Linked DNA regions of Pleomorphomonas sp. PLEO. The protein of the gene in region 1 interacts with the protein of each later gene in a pairwise test. Links are inferred from orthologs where the notes say so. Each region holds a gene or a part of one and is shown in the gene's direction. Other genes may lie near its edges. The genes, in order: AB6N07_RS12635 and sufA.

Region 1 (6,192 bases):
GCCTAGGCGAGCGACACGAACTCGGGCTTTCCTGACCGCCATGTGCCCTTGAAGAGGCGGCAATGGCTACGCTGGCCGAGGAAAGCCTATTAAAATGTAATGGCACAACAGGGCGTTCCGGACAAGGAAAGCTCCCCCGGCGCCCCGTATTGTTAACAAGCCACTAATAAGCGCCGCACATTGTTATTCATCTTCCGGTTGTTATTTTTGGATCCGAAGACGGATGTTTAGGGTGGCCGCCATGCTCTCGCCGATCGGCGCACGCGCCGGGCATGAGGCTGCTAGAGGCAGGACAGACACAGTCAAGACGTTAGGCTTTCGACTTGAATATTGGCTTAAAACATATGGTTACCGACCTGCTTGCGGGGTGGCGTCCTCTTGGCCACCGATGGTATGGATCTCGTGGGTGAGGTTCCGAAACGTGAGGGCCATACTTAACGGCGGCAACAGGCTTGGATTGCAGCCGGCGAATTAACCATATCTTCAGAATTCCGATCGCTCCTCGGAGCCGGTAGGACGTTATCGGGACCTGTTCAGCCTCCGCGAGGCGGGTGTGGATGGCCTTCCGAAAAGCATGGAAGGGGAGAACCGATGAGCAATGGCGAGCGAAACACTGGCGCTCCCATCGATCTGCGGCATTTGGCCGAGCAGACCTTCGGCAACGCCGACCTTGAGGCTGAAGTGCTGCGTCTGTTCCTCAAGCAAAGCCGTGACTGCCTGGACCGGCTGCGGGCGAGGCCCGATGCCGCGACGGCTCATCTGCTGCTCGGCTCGGCGCGCGGCATTGGAGCAACCGTGGTAGCCAGCGTGGCGGCGGCGCTCGAAGCCAATCTCTTGCGCGGTTCTGAGGCCGGGTCCGAACTCACCCAGCTCGGGAGGGCCGTTGCCGCCGCCAATGCCTTTATCGAGGCTCGTCTCGGTGACAGGGGTTGACGACGGCGGACGCTGCTATATTTGCAATTGGCTCATGTGGGGCGAATTTGCATCTGAATCTCGGGAGACGCTAACCTCCCGGTCAAAGGTCAGCGCTCTGTCAGAAACAACACGTTGTCAGTGGGGCTTTCGACACCGGTATTCCTCGCATCCTGTACGGGGCGGGGGCGAATGGCGGAGCCGAACCACAGGGTCCGAGGGGCGACGCCCCGCAGCCGCAGGTTTCCATGCCCAAGATCACCTACATCTCTCACGAAGGCACCCGCTATGAGGTGGAGGCCGAGATCGGCACCACGGTGATGGAGAATGCCGTCAAGAATCTTGTTCCTGGCATCGAGGCCGAATGCGGCGGCGCTTGTTCCTGCGCCACCTGCCACGTCTACGTCGACGAGGCCTGGGTGGCGGCCACCGGCGAGCCCGAGCCGATGGAAGAGGACATGCTGGATTTCGCCGCCGATCCCAGGCCTACTTCTCGTCTCTCCTGCCAGATCAAGGTGAACAGCGATCTCGACGGGCTGGTGGTGCACATGCCGGCGCGGCAAGCGTGAAGCGGGCCGGACGGCGCCGTTATCCTTAATTATCAGTTTAGATTGCTTCCAGCCGACACCCGGATTTAAAGTTGAGCTCTCCCCCAGACTTTTGTCGTGGGGTTTTTGTCGCCGCGGCGTGGCCGGACCGGTTCCGGCATGCCATCAGCGAATTGGAGCGATGCCATGCGCATGAAGGCACTCGACGGCTGGAGAGGGATTGGGGCGCTCGCCGTCTGCTTTATCCATCTGCAGCTCAACGGCTACTTGACCTCGGTGCCATCGCTGGACTCCTGGACGCTGGCGGTCGACTTCTTCTTCGTGCTCTCCGGCTTCGTCATCGCCCGCGTCTACGCCGACGAACTGGCCGACGGCGAGCGGGTCGCCATATTCGCGGTGCGGCGTCTTGGTCGCTTGTGGCCGCTGCATCTGTCCATGCTGGCGCTGTTTATCGTCGTCGAGCTGGCGAAGCTGGCGCTGCAGCGCGAGACGGGGTTCTCCTCGGAACACGCCGCTTTCGCCGCCGCCCGCAATCCGTCCGACATTCTGCCGATCGCCCTGTTCCTGCAAACGGTCCGTCTCGGCCCCGAACTCACCTGGAATTTCCCGAGCTGGAGCATTTCGGCCGAAATCTGGACCTACGCGGTCTTTGCGCTGGTTGCCGTCCGGACGGCGGGCCGCCCTGACCGACGTATGGTGGTGGCCGGCGTCATCGCGCTGGCGGCTTGGCTCATCCTCGTCGTGGACATCACCGGTCGCGGCATGATCAGTACCGACGTATTCGGCATCGTCCGCTGTCTCCTGGGCTTCTTCTCCGGTGTTCTCGCGGAGTGTCTGCATCGCCGGGGATCGTTCCGGTCACTCGCCGACGGTCGGGCGGAGATCCCAATGGCGCTAGCGGGTATTGGCCTCGTCTGGGCAACTGCCTCGCTGCCGGAAGCTCGCTACTTTGCGCCTCTGGTGTTCCTCGCCTTGGTATTCGCCCATGCCGACGATCGCGGCCTGCTATCGCGCTTCATGGCAACCTGGCCCGTGCAGTGGCTGGGCCGGCTCTCCTACTCGATCTACCTGACCCACCTGTTCCTGGTCGCCTATGTCGTGCCGCGCCTGTCGCAGACCATCGACCGGCTGATGCCGGATGCGGTGGCGACACGCGAGGGCCTTGTGGCGGCGATCTACATTGCCTTGGTGATGGCCTTCTCGTTGGCCACATGGCGGTTCATCGAGCTGCCGGGGCAGCGTCTCGCGGCGGCAATCGCCGGCCGCATCCGCCAGTCTCAGACGTTGAGCAGCAAGTACTCGCGTTCCCAGCTCGAGATAACGCGGTTGTAGAGCCTGAGTTCAAGCTGCTTGACGTCGATGTAGGCCTCGACGAAGCGGGCGCCCAGCACGGTTTTCAGGCGTTCGCAGTCGCCAAGTTCGATCAGCGCATCCGACAGATGGATGGGCAGCGTCACGCCGAGCGTCTTGGCGTCGACCGTCACCGCTTCGTCCGGCTCAATCTTGTCCTCAAGACCGATCAGACCGCAGGCCAGCGTTGTCGCCGTGGCAATGTAGGGATTGCTGTCGGCACCGATCACCCGGTTCTCGACGCGGCGCGATTCCGGTCCCGAATCCGGCACGCGCAGGCCACAGGTGCGATTGTCGCGCCCCCAGTGGACGTTGATCGGCGCGTCGCTTTCGAGACGAATGCGGCGGTAGCTGTTCACGTTGGGGCAGAACAGGCTCATCGACATCGGAACATAGCGCTGCAGGCCGCCGATATAGTGGTGCAGCTCTTCAGTGTCGCTGCCGTCGGGATTGGCGAAGATGTTGCGACCGTCGGCGACGCCGACCACTGACTGGTGGATATGGGTGGCCGAGCCCGGCATTTCCTGATGCGGCATGGCCATGAACGTGGCGACCATGCCGTACTTGCGGGCGGCGAGGCGGGCGGTGCGCTTGAACAGGAATGTCTGGTCGGCAAGCTCGATCGGGTCGCCGTGGCGGAAATTCATCTCAAGCTGAGCCGGGCCGGCCTCGTGCGCCATGGTGGCGATCTCGATGCGCGAGGCCTCGCAATAGTCATACATCTGGTTGACGACGTGGTCGTAGTCGTTGGCGTGCTCGATGCCGTAGGCTTGGCTGCCGCTTTCCTTGCGGCCGGATAGACCAATCGGCACTTCCAGCGGCAGATCTGGGTCGTCGTTCTGGCCGGTCAGGTAGAATTCCACCTCAGGGGCCACCACCGGGCGGATGCCGCGATCGGCGTAGAGTTCGATGACGCGACGCAGAACCGAGCGGGGCGCGAAGTCGACGAGGCGGCCATCGGCGAAATGGCAGTCGCAAATCACCTGCGCCGTCGGCTCGTCATACCAGGGCACGAGGCGCAGCGTGGCAAGATCGGGGATGCAGCGGATGTCGCGGTCGAGTGGGTTGACGATCTTGCTCTCGACGGCACTGTCACCGGTCACTGCCTGGAAGAATACGAATTCCGGAAGCCGGATGCCGGCGTCGATGATGCGGATAAAATCTTCGCGCGGCACGATCTTGCCGCGCATGATGCCGTTCATGTCCGGAATGATGCACTCGACCTCGTTGATACGACGATCGCGAAGCCAGTGGATGGCGTCAGCCTGGTTGGAAAAGCGCGGCGCGACGTCCGAAGCGGTAGGCATGAAATAATCCTTGGCGGCCCTGACCGACGGAGTTTGCGAGCCCGATAGGACGGCAGATCGTCGGGGGGCCGCGTCGGCAGCCCGGAATCAGGTTAGAATGAGTGGACATTACGCCAAGTCCGGCGCGATGGGAGTCCCGGAGCCCGCCAATGCCACGTCTTTTTCTTCTCCGTCACGCCAAATCGCCGCCGGCTCTCTCCGGCCAGAAGGATTTCGACCGGCCGCTCGCCGAACGGGGAAGGGCGGCCGTGGCGGTTGTCGGCCGCCATATGGCCAAAGAGGGTCATGTGCCCGATCTCGTTCTCTGCTCGCCATCGGCGCGGACACGCGAGACGCTGGAGGAATTGCGGCCATTTCTGCCGGATCACGTCGCCATGGATTACGTGCGCGATCTCTATGAGGCTTCGCTGGGAGCGATGCTCAAGGTGATCGCCAGTCACGCCGACAGTTCCGAGCGGCTTCTGGTGGTGGGGCATAATCCGTCGATCCACCGACTGGCGACGACACTTCCGGGGGAGGGCGATCCCGGCATGTTGGCCCAGCTTGAGGAGAGGTTTCCAACCGGTTCGTTGGCCGTGATCGATTTCTCCGTCGCTTGGCGGGACGTTGGGCCTGGCAGCGGCCGGCTCGTAGCCTTTGTGACGCCGGCCGATCTCGGCGCTCCGGCTGGCGACTGACCCGCGGTCTGGGTGGCGGCCATTGTGGCGGCGCCGGATGTGCCTACATAGAGGCCGCGGCGCCTTTCGCGTCGGACGAGGTTCGAGGACGGGGTGCCACTGGGTCGTGAGCTTCACCACGCTATCCGACGGGGCGCGTATCGCCCTCGACAACATGGCCGATTTCGCCTGGAGTCTCGGTTCGCCATCGCTTCGGCTCGGTGTCACCGGATTGTCTCGCGCCGGCAAGACCGTGTTCATTACGGCGCTGATCCACAACCTGACGCATGGCGGCCGGCTGCCGATGTTCGAGCCGTGGCGGGCGGGGCGGTTGCTGGGGGCGGAGATCCGGCCGCAGCTTCATCCCGACGTCCCGACCTTCGATTATCGCGGCCATGTCCGGAAGTTGACCGATGCCCGCGTCTGGCCGGAGTCGACCCGGCAGATCTCCGAGCTGCGTCTCACCATCGCCTATGAGAGCGCCACCTTCCTCGGTCGGTCGCTGGGGCGCGGCAAGCTCGATCTGGACATCGTCGACTACCCCGGCGAATGGTTGCTCGACCTGCCGCTCCTGTCCAAGGATTTCCGTACCTTTTCCCGCGAGACGCTGGAACGGGCGCGCGAGCCGCGACGCAACGGCATCGCCACCGACTGGCTCGTCCATAGCGCCGGCATCGATCCGCTGGGGCCCGCCGATGACGAGACAGCGGGACGCTTGCACGAACTGTTCTCGGCCTATCTCGGCGCGGCGCGCGGCGGCAGTCTCGCGCTTTCCATGGTGCCGCCCGGTCGCTTTCTGATGCCGGGGGATTTGGCCGGTTCGCCGGCGCTGACCTTTGCCCCGCTCGATCTGCCGGAGACCGGCGAGGCGCCGCGCGACAGCCTGTGGGCGATGATGGAGAGCCGCTTCGAGGCCTATAAGGATGTGGTGGTCCGGCCATTCTTCCGTACCCATTTCGCCCGTCTCGACCGGCAGGTGGTGCTGGTGGACGTGCTGGCGGCACTGAACGGCGGACGCGAGGCGCTGCTTGACCTTGAAGTGGCGCTCGGCGAGATCCTCGCTTGTTTTCGTCCGGGACACGCCTCCTGGCTTGGGCAGATTTTGACGCGGCGTATCGACCGCATCCTGTTCGCCGCCACCAAAGCCGATCATCTGCACCATGCGAGCCACGATCGGCTGGAGTTGATCCTCCGCCGGCTCACTGACCGGGCGATCGCCCGCGCGTCGTTTTCCGGCGCCGAGGTGGACGTCAAAGCTCTGGCGGCCGTGCGGGCGACGCGCGAGGCAACGATCCGCCGCAACGGCGAGAGCCTGCCCTGCATTCTTGGCGTGCCGCAGGAGGGCGAGCTTTTCGACGATCATCTCTATGACGGCAAGGAAGAAATCGCCCTGTTCCCCGGTGACCTGCCGGACAATCC
Region 2 (6,147 bases), 170 kb from region 1 along the record:
ATTCACCGGCCGCGACGCCCGTGCCGGCTTCCGTGGCATCACCATGCTCAGCGGGCGACGCCACGCCGATACGACGCTGTTCCTGGTCCACGGTGCCGAGAATTGCCGGAGCCGCGAGCTCTACAAGGCGGTCATCGACGACGAAGCGCGCTCTGCCTTCGCCGGCCGTATCGCCGTGCCGGCGCATGCCCAGAAGACCGATGCGCGCATGATGACCGCGTCGCTGCTGCTGTCCGAGGAGGCCGAGGCCGATGCCAAGCCGGAGCTGGAGATCTTCGCCGATGACGTCCAGTGCGGCCATGGTGCCACCTGCGGCGCCCTTGATGACGATCTCCTGTTCTATCTTCTGTCGCGCGGTATCCCCAAGACCGAGGCCGAGAGCATGTTGATCCTCGCTTTCCTTGGCGAGGCGATCGACGAGATTCAGAACCAGGCGGTCCATGACGCCCTCATCCATCGGGTCGAGGGCTGGCTGAAAGCCAGAACAGCGTGAGCCGGCACCGCCGCCTGGAGAGCCGGGCGGCCAAGACAAGAGACAATGACGATGTCCGTTTCGTCCTATGACGTTGAGACCATTCGCAAGGATTTCCCGATCCTCGCCGAAAAGGTCTATGGCAAGCCGCTGGTCTACCTCGACAACGGTGCTTCAGCGCAGAAGCCGCTGGCCGTGCTCGATCGCATGCGCCACGCCTATACCCACGAATATGCCAACGTTCACCGTGGCTTGCACTACCTGTCGAATGCCGCCACCGAAGCCTATGAGGACGCTCGCGAGGCGGTGCGTGCCTTCCTGAATGCGCCGTCCATCGAGCAGGTGATCTTCACCCGTTCGTCGACCGAGGCGATCAACCTAGTGGCGGCGAGCTATGGCGGCATGGTGCTGGGGGAGGGCGACGAGGTCATCCTCTCCATCCTGGAGCATCATTCCAATATCGTGCCGTGGAACTTCCACCGCGAGAAGAAAGGCGTCGTCATCAAGTGGGCGCCGGTTCGCGACGATGGCAGCTTCGACCTAGACGCTTTTGAAAAGCTGTTCACCCCTCGTACGAAGATCGTCGCCATCACGCAGATGTCCAACGTCACCGGCACCATCGTGCCGATCAGCGACGTGACGCGTATCGCCCACGCCCATGGCGCGGTGGTGCTGGTCGACGGCAGTCAGGGCGCTGTCCATCTGCCGGTCGACGTTCAGGCGCTGGATGCCGACTTCTATGTGCTGACCGGCCATAAGGTCTACGGCCCCACCGGCATCGGCGTTCTCTATGGCAAGCAGCACCTGCTCGAGGCCATGCCGCCCTGGCAGGGTGGCGGCGAGATGATCGAGACGGTGACCACCGAGGGCGTTACCTACAATGAGCCGCCGCATCGCTTCGAGGCCGGTACGCCACCGATCGTGCAGGCGATCGGCCTTGGCGCGGCGCTGCGCTACATGGAAAGCCTCGGCCGCGAGGCCATCCTTGCCCATGAGACCGATCTGCGCGACTATGCCATGCAGCGGCTCGGCGAGATGAACTCCATCCGTATCTATGGCACCACCAAGGACAAGGGCGCCATCGTCGCCTTCTCCATGGACGGGGCGCACGCACACGACGTCGCCACCGTCATCGACCGCTCGGGTGTCGCCGTTCGCGCCGGCACCCACTGCGCCATGCCGCTGCTCGCCCGCTTTGGCGTGACATCGACCTGCCGCGCCTCCTTCGCCCTTTACAACACGCGCTCCGAAGTGGACGCGCTGGTCACGGCCCTCAGGAAGGCCGAGACCCTGTTCGGATGACCGAGATGACCGACCAAGCCGAATCATCGCCCAATCAGCCCGAGACCGTCGCCGGTTCAGCCATCGCACCGGTGGATCTCGAACGCCTCACCGACGACATCATCGCGGCGCTCAAGACCGTGTACGATCCGGAGATTCCGGCCGACATCTACGAACTCGGCCTCATCTATCGGATCGACATCGACGACGACCGCCTCGTCACCATCGACATGACTCTGACCGCGCCGGGCTGCCCGGTGGCCGGAGAGATGCCTGGCTGGGTGTCGAACGCCGTCGGCGTGGTGGCAGGCGTCTACGACGTCAAGGTCAACATGGTGTTCGATCCGCCCTGGACACCCGACCGGATGAGCGAAGAAGCCCAGGTCGCCACCGACTGGTACTGATCCTCGTTTAGCCATTTCTCAATGACGCAGCCCCGTGGCCGCCGGAGCGATCCGGTGGCCGCTTGTCTGTTAACTGTCTCGCCCGTCCGTTAGCCGCCTTGCCTTGACGGCTGGGGCTCTCTATGCGCATTTAACCGTATGGGTAAATACGCGTCCGACCTCGATATGGTGTTTCTGGCGCTGGCGCACCCGGCGCGACGGGCCATGTTGGCGCGGCTCGGCCAGGGCGAGGCGACGGTCGGCGAACTCGCCGAGCCGCTCGGCATATCCCTGCCGGCGGTGACCAAGCATCTCAAGGTGATGGAGCGGGCGAAGCTGATCAGCCGCAGCCGCAACGCGCAGTGGCGGCCTTGCCGGCTGGAAGCTGGGCCGCTGACGGCGGCGTCCGGCTGGATCGACGAACAACGGCGGGTATGGGAGGGTCGGCTCGACCGCCTCGAGACCTATCTCGGTACACTTGAGAGCGAAGAAGGGCGACGCGATGACCGATAAAGCGGACCGCGAATTGGTATTGCAGCGGGAAATTCCCTTTCGACGCGAGCTGGTGTGGAAGGCGATGACCGATCCCGTGCACGTCAACATGTGGTGGGGACCGAACGGCTTCACCTCGGAGGCCGTTCGCATGGACTTCCGCATCGGCGGCGCCTGGTCCTTCGACATGCTGGGGCCGGATGGCACGCGCTATCCCAACCACTCGATGTTCAAGAAGATCGTGCCGCCATCCAAGCTGGTGTTCGACGTTGGCGACGGCAAGAAGGTCTGGTTCGAGATGACCGTTACCCTGTCCGAGAAGATCGGCGGTACGCTGGTGACGCTGCGCCAGCTTTACGAGACGGCGGCGTTGCGCGACGAGGTGGTCGAGAAATCCGGCGCCGTCGAGGGCGGCAAGCAGCATCTTGCCAAGCTCGAGGCCTATATCGGGCAACACTTTACGAAGTAACTTCAGGGCTCGCATTGCCGCCATGCGGCAAGGCGCTTGTCTCTGATGCGTTTGCTCCTTATTTTCAGGTAAGCCGCGTTGGCCTTGAACCGGGGCGGTTGTGGAGATTGATGACATGGCTCTCGCCAAGTTCGCCGTTATGACGCTGACCGAAGCCGCCGCCGGGCGCGTGCGCGAAATCGTCGACAATGCCGACGATGCCGCGGGCATCCGGCTCGGCATCAAGAACGGCGGTTGCGCCGGCATGTCCTACACGATCGATCTGGCCCGCGACGCCCAGCCGGGCGACGAGCGCGTCGAGGCACATGGCGCCACGGTGTTCGTCGAGGCCAAGGCGGTGCTGTTCCTGCTCGGCACCGAGCTGGATTTCGAGCAGACGCCGCTCCGCACCGGCTTCGTGTTCCGCAATCCCAACCAGGTCGGTTCCTGCGGTTGCGGCGAGAGCGTAAGCTTGAAGCCGGCCGAGCAGGTCGACGCCTGATCGGGGCCGACCAATCGTTTTTGCAAGTCTCGAATACAAGAAGGGGAGCAGGACGGTCATCCTGCTCCCCTTCGAATTTTCGCTACCTCGCGCTTTTACCAGTTGTGTTGATGGGCGCCGATTTCCTCAAGGATACGGTCGACATCAGCCTTCTGGCAAAGTTGCGTGCCCGGCATCATCACTGAGGCGGTGCCTGAGGCAACGCCGAGACGGAAGGCGTCTTCCGGAATGAGGCCGGAGGCCAAGCCGTAGACCATGCCACCGACGAAGCTGTCACCGGCACCGGAAGCGCTCTTCACTTCCACGGAAGGCGACTTCAGGAACAAGTGATTGTCGGAGGTGACCAGCAATGCGCCATCGCCGCCCATGGTGATGGCTATCATCTTCACCCGGCCTGAAGCGATGAGCTCCTTGGCGGCGGGAACCATGTCATCGACGGTCGGCAGTGGTCGGCCGACCAACTTGGCAAATTCGCCCTCGGACGGCTTGAACAGCGTGATACCACCGCGCTCAAGCGCCAGCTCCAGCGGCTTACCGGAGGTGTCGAGCACCAGATTGCCGCCACGCTCGATTACGAGCTCGGTGAGCTGGACGTAGAAACTTTCGGGAATGCCGCGCGGCAACGAGCCCGAACCGACGCACCAATCCCAATCAAGGTCCTTGAGTGCATAGAGGCATCGCTTCCATTCGATCTCGCTAACCTCGGGCCCTTCCGGAATGAACCGGTATTCGAGGCCGGTCGATCGCTCGTAGACGAGATGGGCGACGCGTGTGCTCTGGGCAATCGGAATGCGACGGCGTGGAATATTGTGAGCAGCCAATAGCTCATCAAACATCTGGCCGGTCGTGCCGCCCGACATGTAAAGGGCGATCGAGCTGCCACCGAGTTCCTGAACCACGCGCGTGACGTTGATGCCACCGCCGCCCGGATCATGCTGCTCGTTGGTGATGCGAATCTTATGGGTGTGTCGGACGACCTCGGCTTCGGCCGTGTCGTCGATGGATGGGTTGAGTGTGAGCGTGACGATCGGTTTCATTGGTCGCTATTTCATCGCCCGTTCGTTGTTTCGTAACGGCCCAGTTCCAGACGCTTCCTGCTTTCCACCGGTCTTTGCGCCGTGATCGGCGTCTTCTACCGGTCCTATGGGCACGGCGGGCTGACCCACTACGCCTTTTGGACTGGTTGTCGGTTTAGCTCGGTTTCGCTACAAAAGCCATGTCGTAGATCAACTACACTGGGGCGTAGTGTATTTATCCCTACGATCAATCTTTCGGCGCGAAAAAATGCGCAACCAGTGGTTACGGAAATCCTGGTTACACCTCAGCCTGGATATGGTCCCCGCCTGTCTCGTCTTGGTTTTGCTCCTCTAAAGCATCGCTCCAGAAGCACCACCAAGTCCAGCCTCAAACTCCCAGCTTCCAGCTCCCAACGGCGCACTGTCTTCCCCCCGCGCGCCACGGTCGCCTTGGAAAAGGCTTGCTGAAAACGTTCCGTTTCAAGCAAGACCTTTCATCATAGGTCTTGGCACAGCTAAGCCTTTTGTGCAAGCGCCAGAGCACTACGAAAGGTCAATCGAACGTTAGCGGCGATGGCGTTCAGCTGTCGGAGCCGGTCAGTGGGCGCGCCGCGGTTGGCGCTAAAACCTGGAAATCAAGCTTTTCCAAAGCCGTCGCGGGCTTCTGGCCGACTCCGCCCATTGAGGGGAGGGTGGCGCGCTTTTCGGCGCCGAAGATTCAAGAAAAGCAGGTAAGCCTCGTTGGGTCGCTTGCCCGGGCCGACGAGGCCCTGATATTTCACTTATACTCTGTTCGAACCGCCCGGAATCGGCCAACTGTCGGGACAGCGCAGCGTCCGGCTCCGCCGACGAATACGAAACGCGAATCCAACAGCTGACGGGGTGCCATGGAACAGCAGCAAGACCCGGTCATCGTTCGCCATCGCGAGCTTGAGCGGATCGCCAACATGGCTCTTAGAGCCGGCCGGATCATGATGGAGAGCGGCGCGTCGGTGTCCGTGGTCCATGGGGGCGTTGGCATGATCGCGCGCGGCTTTGGCGTCGAGGACGTCGGCATGCGTTCGGGTTACGCTTCGCTGGAAGTCACCGTCACCGCCGGTGGCAACACGATTACACGCATGATGCAGGTCGGCCGACTCGGCGTGAATCATCGCCTCGATCAGGCGATTCGCCGCTTGGCCGTACGCGTGTCGCGGGGGGAATGAGTGTCGACGAGGTGGAGGCCGAAATTGGCCGTCTGGTTCGGGAAACGCCCCGCCATTCGGCCTGGGTGGTGGCGGTGGCCGTCGGCATCGCCTGCGCCTCGTTCGGTCGCCTTCTTGGCGTCGACTGGCCGGCCTTTGGCGCCATTTTGTTGTCAGGAACGGTGGGGCAGTATGTCCGCCACCAATTGTTGCACAATGGCGTCAACGTGTTCATCGTCGCCGGCCTGATCGCCTTCCTTTCGGCAACGCTGGGCGGCGTCGGCTCGATCTTTCTCAAAAGCGGCACGGTCAATCTCGCCATGATGGCGTCGATCCTGCTGCTGGTGCCCGGCGTTCCCTCCACCAATG

What was found.
Region 2: the proteins of AB6N07_RS12635 (region 1) and sufA interact in binary tests that used the Escherichia coli proteins (3 or more experiments, as listed by UniProt). The link is inferred for Pleomorphomonas sp. PLEO from one-to-one orthologs.

Annotation. Positions count from the first base shown.
Region 1 is NZ_CP166625.1:2,723,772-2,729,963, forward strand. What follows is about bases 1-2,820. They hold AB6N07_RS12635 (2Fe-2S iron-sulfur cluster-binding protein), read left to right. Parts: upstream 1-1,160; coding sequence 1,161-1,481; downstream 1,482-2,820. Other genes in these bases: AB6N07_RS12630 (Hpt domain-containing protein), read left to right, coding at 592-933; AB6N07_RS12640 (acyltransferase family protein), read left to right, coding at 1,647-2,792; AB6N07_RS12645 (glutamine synthetase family protein), read right to left, coding at 2,738-2,820. In the rest of the region: more of AB6N07_RS12645, read right to left, coding at 2,821-4,117; AB6N07_RS12650 (histidine phosphatase family protein), read left to right, coding at 4,267-4,794; AB6N07_RS12655 (YcjX family protein), read left to right, coding at 4,901-6,192. UniProt on the Escherichia coli protein: Ferredoxin are iron-sulfur proteins that transfer electrons in a wide variety of metabolic reactions. Although the function of this ferredoxin is unknown it is probable that it has a role as a cellular electron transfer protein.
Region 2 is NZ_CP166625.1:2,895,075-2,901,221, forward strand. Bases 2,121-4,895 are described here. They hold sufA (Fe-S cluster assembly scaffold SufA), read left to right. Parts: upstream 2,121-3,212; coding sequence 3,213-3,578; downstream 3,579-4,895. Other genes in these bases: AB6N07_RS13445 (SUF system Fe-S cluster assembly protein), read left to right, coding at 2,121-2,157; AB6N07_RS13450 (ArsR/SmtB family transcription factor), read left to right, coding at 2,296-2,649; AB6N07_RS13455 (SRPBCC domain-containing protein), read left to right, coding at 2,639-3,097; AB6N07_RS13465 (1-phosphofructokinase family hexose kinase), read right to left, coding at 3,674-4,615. In the rest of the region: Fe-S cluster assembly protein SufD, read left to right, coding at 1-493; AB6N07_RS13440 (cysteine desulfurase), read left to right, coding at 539-1,774; more of AB6N07_RS13445, read left to right, coding at 1,771-2,120. UniProt on the Escherichia coli protein: Is able to transfer iron-sulfur clusters to apo-ferredoxin. Multiple cycles of [2Fe2S] cluster formation and transfer are observed, suggesting that IscA acts catalytically.